Regions from separate parts of the Neobacillus niacini genome, predicted to be linked through region 3. Evidence: riboswitches for the same ligand, from Rfam matches in the RefSeq annotation. Region 3 holds a riboswitch; each other region holds the start of a gene.
The links. A riboswitch is a leader RNA that binds a small molecule or an ion and turns the genes downstream of it on or off. The one in region 3 is predicted to bind S-adenosylmethionine.
Positions count from the first base shown of each region.

Region 1 (3,253 bases), 1.1 Mb from region 3:
TAGTGCAAAGCATAAACTGATTGATCCCACGCGCTCACAAGTAAACATCTCAGCTACAACCATTCGTAACGAGGGTGTCTTTAAACATTGGGAGTTTATTCCTGATATTGTTCGGCCTTATTTTATAAAAAAGATTGTGTTAATTGGGACAGAAAGCTGTGGGAAATCAACCTTAACTCGAAACCTTGCCAAAATCTATAACACTACCTATGTCGAGGAATATGGGCGGTCTTTATGTGAAGAATTAGGCGGCTGCGACGGAATTATGGTGAAAGAAGATTATCAACGAATTGCTTATGGGCATAAGATGGAAGAATTTAAAGCAATTGAAAAAGCAAATAAGCTTGTGTTTATCGACACCGAAGCCATCGTAACTCAATTTTACTCCCATCTATATAATGAAGCAGATCAGCCGATCCTTGATGAAATCGCAAAACTACAAGATTATGATCTATGGCTTTTCCTGGAGCCCGATGTAAAATGGGTGGATGACGGCTTGCGTGTTCACGGTGATGAGAAAGTTAGGGACAAAAACAATCTGCACCTAAAGGATTTATTAAATAAGCATGATATTGACTATAAGATCTTGATGGGTGATTATGAGAGACGGCTTAAAGGTGCCATACAACATATTGAAAAATTGCTGCAGCAATAATTCTCCACTAAAACAAACTGTTGAAAAGCAGTTTGTTTTTTTACTATTTAAAAAGTATTGTAATTTTAAAACTTTTAAAATATAATAAATCTAGTTTTTATTATTGTTATGATGTTTATAATGTTTACGTTTCATACATATCGTTTACCTTATCCAGAGAGGCAGAGGGACTGGCCCGATGACGCCCGGCAACCGCTATATTTATATAGTATGGTGCCAAATCCTACAGAACGAGTTCGTTCTGAAAGATAAGGAAGAGTATCGTCATAAACCCTCTTCCTATCTTTCGGAAGAGGTTTTTTTTATGGGCCGAAACAGCAAAACACGAACATTAAAATAAAATATTTAAAAAATGTTCGATTTTGTATTGCTATATTTAAACTTTTTTAGTAAATTAGTAGACAAATAGTAATAAAAACGAAATATTACACAGGGGGAACATCATGAGAAAACTACTTTCACTTATCGTACTAGCTTTAGTCCTGCTTGTAGCAGGATGTGGGGCACAAGAATCATCTGGGAAAGATACTTCGTCAAACAAAGAGGATAAGAAGAAAATCGCACTTGTTCTGCCTGAGAAAATTGGGGTTAACCCATTCTTCCAGCAAATGGATGAAGGTGCAAAAAAAGCAGCAGAAGAATTTGGAGTGGAATTGAACACAATCGAATCTACTGATCATTCAGCAATCGAAGAAAACCTTCGCGTAGCTGTGGCAGAAGGATACGATTTAATCATTACTTCATCATTTGAATCTGAGGATGCATTGAAAAAGGTAGCAACAGAAAATCCGGATCGTCAATTTGCGATTATTGATACCGTTGTAGACCTTCCAAATGTTCAAAGTGTAAATTTCAGAGAGCACGAAGCGGCATTCCTACTTGGAGCTGCAGCAGGTCTTTCTACCAAAACCGACAAAGTGGGTATGGTAGTAGCAATGGATATTCCACTTATGAAAAAATGGTCAGTTGCGTTTGAACAAGGGTTGAAGGAAACCAATCCAGACGCGGAGTTCTTAGTAAACTACGTTGGAGGATTTACAGATCCTGCGAAGGCAAAAGAATTAGCTTTATTACAAGCTTCTAAAGGAGCAGACTTCGTGGCAGGGGCTGCTGCAGTCGGTGATCTAGGAGTATTTGAAGCAGCAAAAGAAAAGGGATTTTTTACATCAGGTCAAGACGTTGACCGTACTGAGGTAGATCCTGAGCACGTAGTTCTGTCACAGCTTAAAGGAACAGATGCTGCTGCCTATGAAACGATAAAAGCATTTGCAAATGGCAATTTTAAATCTGGTGTGGTCGAGTATGGCTTGAAGGAAAAGGGCGTTGGCTTAACATATGTAACACATGAAAGCAAAACTCCGCTTAACAGCTTTGTTGGACAAGAAGTGATTGACCAAGTAAAAGCACTTCACGAAGAAATTGTATCTGGAAAAAGAGAAATCAAAAATCCACTGAGCAATTAATCTGAAAAAAGTAAACCGACTGCACAATGATGTAGTCGGTTTCGATTTTTAAAGGGGGGCAAACCATGACCTATGTGTTAGAAATGAAGGAAATGACCAAAAAGTACGGTGAGTTTCTTGCGAATGACAAGATTTCAATACATTTGAAAAAAGGAGAGGTTTTGGCCATTGTCGGCGAAAATGGTGCCGGAAAAACGACCCTAATGCGGATGCTTTATGGACTTGAACAGCCGACCAGCGGGGAAATCATACTTAATGGTAAGAACGTCAAATTTTCGGGACCGCTCGAGGCGATTGAAAATGGAATTGGTATGGTCCATCAGCACTTCATGTTATTCTCTGATTTTACTGTAACAGAAAACATTGTTATTGGTCATGAACCGAAACGGAATGGTTTCTTTAATAGAAAAGCTGCGGCCGAAAAAGTAAAGGAACTAAGCAATCAGTATAAAATCAATGTGAATCCATTGAAAAAAGCTGGGGACTGCTCGATAGGGGAGCAGCAGCGGATTGAAATATTAAAAGTGTTATATCAGGGTGCGGATATTATTATCCTCGACGAACCTACAGCGGTGTTGACGCCTCTTGAGGTTGAGGAACTTTTAAAAACCATTGAATTTTTAGCACTTCAGGGCAAGAGTATTATTCTTATTACCCATAAGCTTCCAGAGGTAATGAAGGTAGCGGACCAAATTACCGTGCTAAGAAATGGCCGGGTGACAGGAAATGTGTTAAAACAACATACAGATGTTGAACAGTTAGCTACCTTGATGGTTGGACGTGAGCTCCAAAAGCTTACCGAGCGAGTCCAATTGGACGGTGAACCTCTTCTAGTAGTCGACAACCTCACCATTGGCGGGAAAGAGGAGAAACCCATTTTGGATGATCTTTCTTTAACCGTACACCGTGGAGAAATTGTCGGAATTGCAGGGGTTTCAGGGAATGGTCAGTCCGAACTAATCCAGGCGATTACAGGTTTAAGAAAAATCGATAATGGCAGTATTCGCTTAGGGGAGACAATCTTGGATGGCACATCTGTAGCAAATCGAAGAAGTGCGGGTCTTGCCCATATTCCTGAAGACCGTTACCTATGGGGAGCGGCGAAGGAAGCGACTGTCGAAGAAACAGGTTTAAT
Region 1 covers NZ_CP183883.1:4,199,495-4,202,747, reverse strand. The annotation lists gene nadR (multifunctional transcriptional regulator/nicotinamide-nucleotide adenylyltransferase/ribosylnicotinamide kinase NadR) at 1-655, shown strand, start outside; SAM riboswitch class I at 802-910, shown strand; gene ACN6MT_RS20735 (BMP family lipoprotein) at 1,099-2,118, shown strand; gene ACN6MT_RS20730 (ABC transporter ATP-binding protein) at 2,184-3,253, shown strand, end outside.
Region 1: linked by a shared signal. The riboswitch ahead of ACN6MT_RS20735 (BMP family lipoprotein) and the one ahead of mtnW (2,3-diketo-5-methylthiopentyl-1-phosphate enolase) in region 3 are both predicted to bind S-adenosylmethionine.

Region 2 (3,253 bases), 3.0 Mb from region 3:
TTGACATCGTATTTGGTTCAGGAACAAATTGATACGTTAAATAATGCTGCAGAGAATCATAATCTAAAACATCGTTTTCTAGTGCTAGAAGGATACTCTTCTTCTCTGAAGCAAAAAACGTCCTTTCCCCATCCTCAAAATAGAAGTATGGTTTAATCCCGAAAGGATCCCTTGCACCAAACACTGTTTGTTCTTGTTTATCCCAAATGGTAAAGGCAAACATCCCGCGCAATTTTTCAACCGCTTTTTCTTTCAAATGACTATACAAGGCAATAATAACTTCTGTATCAGAGTTAGTTACAAATTGTAAGCCCTCTTTGAGCAATTCTTCACGAAGTTCTAGGTAGTTATAAACTTCACCATTAAAAATAATCCAATAGCGCTCATTTTCATACGTTAATGGCTGATGCCCACATTCAATATCAATAATACTTAAACGGCGAAAACCGAATTGAATATGACCATCATAATAAAAGCCATCATCATCAGGTCCACGATGGGTTATAATATCGTTCATATTTTTGAATTGTTGTTTTTGTTCATCACGATAGTTTTGTTCCTTGTCGTGTACACAACCAATAAAACCACACATTATGTACGTCACCTACTCCAATCTAAATATCAAAACTTAAAAAACATACTCTCCTATCCTACCACTATTCACATAAAAATGGCAGTGTGAAAGGTAGGAAAATTCAGGTACAAATAGTTTTCACCTAAACACATTGCCCTAAACTTAGACGTAGAAATGAAAAAGAGAGTTACATTAAATGCAACTCCCGTATTGGGTTTACTTAGTATTTGCTTGTTGACGTAATTCATCAGCTTTATCTGTACGCTCCCAAGGGAGGTCCACATCTGTACGGCCAAAATGACCATATGCAGCTGTTTGTTTGTAGATTGGGCGCCTGAGATCCAACATTTTAATAATTCCAGCTGGACGGAGGTCAAAATTTGAACCTACAAGTTCAACTAATACATCTTCGGTCACTTTACCAGTTCCAAAGGTATCAATCGAAATTGAAACGGGTCTCGCTACCCCAATTGCATAAGCAAGCTGTACTTCCACTTTATCAGCAAGTCCTGCTGCTACAATATTCTTCGCAACATAACGCGCTGCATAAGCCGCAGAACGGTCAACCTTTGTAGGATCCTTGCCGGAGAAAGCGCCTCCGCCATGGCGAGCATATCCGCCATATGTATCAACAATGATTTTACGACCTGTTAAACCAGCATCCCCTTGAGGTCCGCCAATAACAAAACGTCCTGTTGGGTTGATAAAGTACTTTGTATTTTCATCGATTAATTCTTTAGGTACCACTGGATTAATAACATATTCCTTCAAATTACGTTGGATTTGCTCCAATGTTACCTCAGGATTATGTTGAGTTGAAATAACAATGGTATCAATACGAACAGGCTTATCATTTTCATCATACTCAACCGTAACTTGAGTCTTTCCATCAGGACGAAGGTACTCAAGCACCCCATCTTTTCTTACCTCTGTTAACTTACGAGCAAGCTTATGTGCCAGAGAGATCGGAAGAGGCATAAGTTCTTTTGTTTCATTACAAGCAAAACCAAACATTAAACCTTGGTCCCCTGCTCCGATTGCTTCAATTTCTTCATCAGACATTAGTCCTTCACGAGCTTCAAGTGCCTGATCCACACCCATTGCAATATCAGGACTTTGTTCTCCAATTGAAGTTAATACTGCACAAGTTTCGGAATCAAAGCCATATTTTGCACGATCGTAACCAATACCTTTAACTGTCTCACGAACAATTTTAGGAATATCAACGTAAGTAGATGTAGTAATTTCCCCTGCAACTAATACTAACCCGGTTGTAACTGATGTTTCAGCTGCAACACGAGCATTTGCATCCTTTGCTAAAATCGCATCTAAAATCGAATCAGATATTTGGTCACAGATTTTATCTGGATGACCTTCCGTAACTGACTCAGAAGTGAACAAACGACGTTTTGTTGACATCTGATTTCCTCCTCTTATATGAGATAAATCAAGGTTCATGTGAAGGTTACAGGTATACTTCAAGAACCACTGAAATTGATACGGTACTCATTCCCTTAGTATGAAATAAACAAAGGATTTTTATTATAACTCTATTGATAAAAGGTCTTATACAAAACAAAAAACCTTACCATTACGAGGAAAGGTTGTTCCGGTCCTTTCACTCTTATCGTTCAAGGTCAAAGCCTTGCGTCAGATTAGCACCTTCGCACTTGAGAATAGAACCAATAAATATAATGGTCTTCTCATAAAGCAGGTTGCTGGGTTTCATAGGGCCTGTCCCTCCACCAGCTCAGGATAAGAGAGTATCCGTTCAAATAAGTATCATACTTGAAGCTGTCGAACATTGTCAATGAATTTTTTAGCAAAATTAGGATAAACATACGAAATTTTACCATTTTTAATTTACGGTTTATTAATACAACCTAAATTTACTAATTAGTATAGACTATTCAATTAAATGTGTTATACTTTTTGTGAATATATTGAATATTAAAAACTTGCAAAGGAAGGTTCGTTCTGATATGAATTCAGTCCACATCCCAAATGAATTAAGCCAATTGCTGGAAGAAAGTCATGTGCACATTCAAATGTCAGTTCCTCAATTAGTGGAAAAAGTCTTATCTAGAAATGAAGGAAAATTAACCTCAACTGGTGCCATTAGTGTATCAACGGGTAAATATACTGGCAGGTCGCCTCAAGACAAATTTATTGTTATGGAAGACTCCATTAAGGATAAAATTGATTGGGGCAATTTAAATCAGCCAATATCTGAAGATGTCTTTAATAACCTCTATCATAAAGTATTAGAATACTTAAAAGGACAAAATGAAATCTTCGTTTTTAAAGGGTTTGCTGGGGCAGATAAAAAAACCCAATTACCGATCCAAGTGGTCAATGAATTGGCTTGGCATAATCTATTCGCCCATCAATTATTTATTAGGCCAAGTGAAGAAGAATTGCTGACACATAAACCTGGTTTCACTGTGATTTCCGCTCCTAACTTCAAAGCAAATCCTATCGTAGACGGAACAAAGTCTGAAACCTTTATTATTATCTCTTTTGAAAAACGAACCATCTTAATTGGCGGTACAGAATATGCTGGTGAAATGAAAAAATCGATCTTTTCGATTATGAACTATCTTTTACCTGAGAATAATATTTTCTCTATGCATTGCTCTGCTAATATTGGTGTTGAAGGTGATGTTGCACTGTTTTTTG
Region 2 covers NZ_CP183883.1:2,276,961-2,280,213, reverse strand. The annotation lists gene asnB (asparagine synthase (glutamine-hydrolyzing)) at 1-592, opposite strand, end outside; gene metK (methionine adenosyltransferase) at 791-1,993, opposite strand; SAM riboswitch class I at 2,196-2,336, opposite strand; gene pckA (phosphoenolpyruvate carboxykinase (ATP)) at 2,557-3,253, shown strand, end outside.
Region 2: linked by a shared signal. The riboswitch ahead of metK (methionine adenosyltransferase) and the one ahead of mtnW (2,3-diketo-5-methylthiopentyl-1-phosphate enolase) in region 3 are both predicted to bind S-adenosylmethionine.

Region 3 (3,253 bases):
TAATCCTGCAAATCACAGGTATTCCCCTTTTCAGGGACACCGTTATTTAAAGCAGGCAGCCGCCGATTTTTACAAAAGAGAATATGACGTTACGATTGATGCTGACAAGGAAGTAGCCATTTTGTTTGGAGGTAAAGCTGGTTTAGTAGAAATTCCGCAATGCTTATTAGATCCAGGTGACACAATGCTTGTTCCTGATCCTGGTTATCCAGATTACTTATCTGGGGTAGCTTTAGCAAAAGCAGAAATGGTAATGATGCCGTTACGGGAAGCTAATAATTTCCTGCCTGACTATAATGATTTATCTTCAGAGGCGATTGAAAGAGCTAAATTAATGTTCCTTAATTACCCGAACAATCCAACAGGAGCTGCAGCCACGAAGGAATTTTTTGAGGAAACGGTCAAACTTGCAAGCCTTAATGATATTTGTGTGGTACACGATTTTGCATATGGGGCAATAGGGTTTGATGGAGTAAAGCCATTGAGCTTTTTACAAATTGATGGAGCAAAAGAAGTTGGGATTGAAATATATACTCTTTCGAAAACCTACAATATGGCGGGGTGGCGTGTCGGATTCGCTGTAGGCAATAGCAGTGTTATTTCAGCCATTGAGCTTTTACAAGACCACCTATATTGCAGCATATTTGGCGGCATTCAGGAAGCTGCAAGAGAAGCGTTAACCGGTTCGCAGGAGTGTGTTCGAGAACTGAATCATCTCTATGAGCGCAGAAGAAATGTCTTAATAGACGGACTTCGTTCTCTCGGCTGGAATGTGACAGCGCCGAAGGGGTCATTTTTTGCTTGGTTAAAGGTTCCTGACGGACTTACATCAACTGAATTTGCCGATCTCTTACTGGAACAAGCACATATTGCTGTGGCACCTGGGATTGCATTTGGTGAATTAGGCGAAGGTTATGTCCGGGTTGGTTTGCTCACAAGTGAGGAGCGTTTAGGTGAAGCGGTTAGAAGAATTAGTGAGTTAGAAATATTCAAAAAATAGATTGACAAAAAATGTGATTCTTGGGATAATGCAAAATATAGTTTATCAACGTGATAACAATAAATAATACGATCGTTTTCTTATCGAGAGCAGGCGGAGGGAAAAGCCCTATGAAGCCCGGCAACCGACTTAACATTTATGTTAGGCACGGTGCTAAATCTTGCAGCACAAGCTGAAAGATGAGAAGATGTTAGTTTGCGATGCTAACCTCTTCTTTTTTGGAAGAGGTTTTTTATGTTTTTTTGAGAAAGGAAGAGTAAAATTGACTGAATTAATAGCTACCTACCTAGTTCATGGTGAAAAAAATCTAGAAAAAAAAGCTGAGGAAATTGCTTTAGGTTTGACTGTCGGTTCATGGACGAACTTACCTGAACTAGAACAGAGTCAATTACGCAAGCACAAGGGCAAAGTAGTATCGACTGAGGGAATAAATGAGGAACAGTCGATAATCCGTATAGCATATCCAACGATTAATTTCTCTAATGATATTCCTGCTATTCTGACTACCGTTTTTGGAAAACTTTCATTAGACGGAAAAATAAAATTAATAGATTTACAGTTTGACAATGAATTAAAAAGTAAATTTCCTGGACCCAGATTTGGGATTGAAGGGTTACGAGAAAAACTTGGGGTTTTTAACCGCCCCCTATTAATGAGCATCTTTAAAGGAGTTCTTGGGAAGGATATTCGTTTCCTAACAGAGCAATTAAGGCAGCAGGCTCTTGGTGGTGTTGATTTCGTAAAGGATGACGAAATTCTTTTTGAAAATGAGCTGACTCCGTTTGAAAAAAGAATTTCAGAAGGCAAAAAAGTGTTACAGGAAGTATTTGAACAAACCGGACATCGCACTTTGTATGCGGTAAATCTAACAGGAAGAACATCACAATTGAAGGACAAAGCACGGAAAGCAAAAGAGCTTGGTGCAGACTTGTTACTTTTTAATGTTTTTGCCTATGGATTGGACGTTCTGCAGGAGTTACGCGAGGATGATCAAATTGCATTGCCATTAATGGCTCATCCTGCTGTAAGCGGGGCGTTAACATCATCTTCCCAGTATGGCCTCTCTCATTCTTTATTACTAGGTAAGCTGCTTAGACTTGCTGGTGCTGATTTGTCGCTATTTCCATCACCATATGGAACAGTGGCATTAGAGAAATCCTCTGCTATTTCTATTGCAGAAGAATTAATCAAAGCGGACACTATAAAGCGGTCGTTTCCTGTCCCTTCAGCAGGCATACATCCAGGTTTAGTGCCACTCTTGATTCGGGACTTTGGGATTGAATCTGTTATTAACGCTGGAGGCGGCGTTCATGGTCATCCAAATGGTGCCCGCGGCGGCGGACTTGCATTCCGCCAAGCAATTGAAGTAAATCTTCAGGGGAAAACACTAGCCGAAGGTGCCCATCTTTACCCAGAGCTTAAGAGTGCATTGCAGTTATGGGGAAATCAAGAGGTGTCAGTATAGATGAAGCCTGTTATCTACTGTGATTTTGATGGGACAATTACCGAGAGTGATAACATCATAGCAATCATGAAAAAATTTGCACCACCTAATTGGGAGCAAATTAAAGACCAAATTTTATCACAAGAGATTTCCATTAGTGAAGGTGTAGGTAAATTATTTGCAGAATTACCAAGCAGCAAAAAAGAAGAAATTACAAAGTTTGCCATCGAAAACGCCAGGATACGAGAAGGGTTTTCTGAATTTGTGGAGTTTGCAAGAAAAGAGAATATCCCTTTGTATATTGTCAGCGGTGGAATTGATTTCTTTGTTTATCCAATTCTTGAAAAATACGGTCCGTTTGAAGGGATTTATTGTAACCACAGCGATTTTTCAGGGGAAAATATAAAAATCCTATGGCCGTATACCTGTGATTCTTTATGTGAAAATGAATGCGGGTGCTGCAAGCCTAGTATTATCCGTAAGCTAAATAAAGATGGAGATATCTATAAGATTGTAATCGGTGATTCCGTAACCGATCTTGAAGCGGCTAAACAAGCAAATTTCGTGCTGGCAAGAGATCTACTGGAGAAAAAATGTTCTGAATGGGGTTTAAATTATAAAGGGTTTACTACCTTTTATGATTGTATAGAAGAAATTAAAGATCAGATTGAGGTGAAGAGGACATCATGTTAAAAGAAAAATGGCTGGAATTAGCAGATATAAAGGATGAACTAGCTGAGCGCGATTGGTTTATGGGAACAAGCGGCAACCTTGCTATTAAGGTAAGTGATAATCCTCTGCAATTTCTG
Region 3 covers NZ_CP183883.1:5,290,471-5,293,723, reverse strand. The annotation lists gene ACN6MT_RS25930 (pyridoxal phosphate-dependent aminotransferase) at 1-1,000, shown strand, start outside; SAM riboswitch class I at 1,078-1,186, shown strand; gene mtnW (2,3-diketo-5-methylthiopentyl-1-phosphate enolase) at 1,263-2,465, shown strand; gene ACN6MT_RS25920 (2-hydroxy-3-keto-5-methylthiopentenyl-1-phosphate phosphatase) at 2,466-3,137, shown strand; gene ACN6MT_RS25915 (methylthioribulose 1-phosphate dehydratase) at 3,131-3,253, shown strand, end outside.

Region 4 (3,253 bases), 2.8 Mb from region 3:
GAGCCTGTTTACTTGAATATATAACAGAATGGAGTGTTAATCGGAGTGATGAAAAATGGAGGAAATGATACAGATTTTCATTTCTGCTATCAAGAAACGCGGTCACGTTCTCAAGTTAATAGAAAAATTAGATGGGCTAAAAATAAAGTTGGTATGTGATGGTCAAGAAAACTTCCTCGTTTTTCATGAGGGAGAGGTTACTTTATTCATTGATTATAACAGTAGGGCTGTTACATACGAAATCAGCGGTCAACGTGAGTCCATTTATGGCCTGCTTGAAGGAAAAGAGAAATTAAGAATTCTTATTAACAACGGACAGCTAAAAGTTAGAGCTCCATTTCGTACCATTTTACTTCTCGAATCAATCTTTTATTTAACCAAACCAGAGGAGCGCTATAAAAAATTTATTTCATAAAAATGAAGGAGTGTTAGTATGGGGGAAAATCAAAAGAATTATCGTTTCGAAACATTGAGTGTTCATGGAGGGTTAGCTCCAGATCCAGTAACAGGTGCACGAGCTGTACCTATTTACCAAAATAATGCCTATCAATTTAAAAATACTGAACATGCTGCAAATCTTTTTGCGTTGAAAGAGAGCGGATATATTTATACTCGGATCCACAACCCGACTACAACGGTTTTTGAAGAAAGAGTTGCCTTACTTGAAGGTGGAGTTGGCGCCCTAGCAGTTGCAAGCGGAATGGCTGCCATTACCTTGGCAATTTTAAATATTGCTGAAGCAGGAGATGAAATTGTTTCAGCTTCTAATTTATATGGTGGAACCTACAACCTATTTGCCGTTACTCTTCCGAAATATGGAATAAAGGTAAAGTTTGTAGATCCCGAAGATCCAGAAAATTTCCGTGCGGCTATCACGGATAAAACAAAAGCTGTGTTTGGCGAGACGATTGGTAATCCGTCTTTAAGAATTCTTGATATTGAAAAAGTAGCTGAAATTGCCCATGAAGCAGGAGTTCCATTAATTATTGATAACACTTTTGCTACGCCTTACCTTTGCAGACCGATAGAATATGGTGCTGATATTGTTATTCATTCTGCAACAAAATGGCTTTTGGGTAATGGAACAACAACAGGCGGAATTATTGTTGATGGAGGTAGGTTTGACTGGAATTCTCCGAAATTCCCCGGTTTTACTACTCCTGACCCAAGTTATCATGACTTCGTATATGCGGAAGCACTTGGTGCTGCAGCGTATATCGTTAAAGCACGCGTACAGTTATTACGTGACCTTGGACCTGCATTAAGCCCGCAAAATGCATTTCAATTCACCTTGGGTCTTGAAACACTTCACGTACGGATGAAAGAACATATTGCCAATACGAAAGAAGTTGTTGAATATTTAGTTAATCATCCCGCGGTAGAATGGGTATCATATCCAGGGCACAATTCTCATCCAGATCAAGATTTGGCAAATAAGTATCTGCCAAAAGGCGCAGGTTCTATGATTGTATTTGGAATAAAAGGTGGAAGAGAAGCAGGAGCAAAATTAATTGACTCTATTACACTATTTGCGCACGTAGCGAATGTAGGTGATGCAAAGAGCTTAATTATCCATCCAGCTAGCACCACTCATCAACAGTTGGATGCAGAAGGACTAAAGGCTGCAGGAGTTTCTGAGGACTTAATTCGACTCTCTATAGGCATTGAAAATGTAGAGGACCTAATTGAAGACCTGGAAGCAGCGATTGAGAAGGCTACGGGTGTTGCTTCTTTAAAGGCAAAAGCTTAATAAGTATTATCGAAATTTGTAGAAAATTCCGTTGACACCTTTTTTTATCCATGTTAAGATAATTTTTGTACTAAAATGATTGCTTTAATACATGAACGTATTAATTAAATACTGAATGATATACTCTTATCAAGAGAGGTGGAGGGATGTGCCCGATGAAGCCCGGCAACCGTCAATTTATTGAAATGGTGCCAATTCACACAAAGCGAATGCTTTGGAAGATGGGAGAAAGGTCTTTTATTTATAATGCCTTTCTGCCTATTGCAGAAAGGCTTTTTAATTTTTCTAATATAAGAATGTTTTTCTAAAAACAGTCAAACCCTATACTGAAGCGTTTTGCAATTATTATTTTATTGGATAAGAAGTAGGTGATGAAATGATTTCTATAAAAGATGTCCGAAAAGTTTTTCCTTCTAAACAGGGACAGTTAAAAGCTGTTGATGATGTAAATTTAGACGTTAAAGAGGGAGAAATTTTTGGAGTGATCGGATATAGTGGCGCTGGAAAAAGTACCTTAATCCGAATGCTGAATGGACTAGAGCTGCCGACAGAAGGATCTGTTACCGTTGCTGGCCGTGTTATTTCAAAAATCAAGGGCAGTGAACTTCGAAAAGCACGTCAAGAAATAAGTATGATATTTCAGCATTTTAATTTGCTTTGGTCAAGAACAGTTAGCGAGAATATCGCATTTCCTTTGGAAATAGCAGGTGTAGGCGGATCAGAAAGACAAAAAAGAGTAAAAGAGTTGATTCATTTAGTGGGTCTTGAAGGCCGAGAAAATGCTTACCCCTCCCAGCTAAGCGGAGGTCAAAAACAGCGTGTGGGAATTGCACGGGCACTGGCCAACAATCCAAAAGTACTTCTTTGCGATGAAGCAACTTCCGCCCTAGATCCTCAAACCACGGACTCTATATTGGATTTATTGGTAGATATCAATAAGAGGCTTGGATTAACAATTGTGTTGATTACTCATGAAATGCATGTCATTCGTAAAATATGTCATCGGGTCGCAGTTATGGAAAGTGGTAGAATTGTTGAGCTTGGACAGGTGTTAGAGGTATTTAAAAACCCTCAACAGCAGATTACGAAACGGTTTGTTCAACAAGTTACCGAGCCTGAAGAAACAAAAGAAACAGCTGAACATTTGTTAGAACGCTATCAATCAGGTAAAGTTGTTCAATTATCCTTTATTGGCGATTCAGTCGAGCAACCGTTAATCACGAATTTAATCCGTCAAAATAATGTTACAGTCAATATTTTGCAGGGGAAAATTTCGCAAACGCAAAGTGGTTCATATGGGACTCTCTTTATCCACCTTGATGGCAGTGAACAAGAGGTTAGCAAGGCAGTGGATTACATTCGCTCCCAGCAAGTCGGCGTGGAGGTGATTAGTAATGGCTAACTTTACAGAAATGGTAAAGTGGACTCAATTATTAGAAGCCACTCGTGAAACCCTTTATATGACTACTATCTCAGTCCTTATTACATTTATTTTAGGATTAG
Region 4 covers NZ_CP183883.1:2,115,493-2,118,745, forward strand. The annotation lists gene ACN6MT_RS09905 (hypothetical protein) at 56-415, shown strand; gene ACN6MT_RS09910 (O-acetylhomoserine aminocarboxypropyltransferase/cysteine synthase family protein) at 434-1,750, shown strand; SAM riboswitch class I at 1,874-1,978, shown strand; gene ACN6MT_RS09915 (methionine ABC transporter ATP-binding protein) at 2,127-3,152, shown strand; gene ACN6MT_RS09920 (methionine ABC transporter permease) at 3,145-3,253, shown strand, end outside.
Region 4: linked by a shared signal. The riboswitch ahead of ACN6MT_RS09915 (methionine ABC transporter ATP-binding protein) and the one ahead of mtnW (2,3-diketo-5-methylthiopentyl-1-phosphate enolase) in region 3 are both predicted to bind S-adenosylmethionine.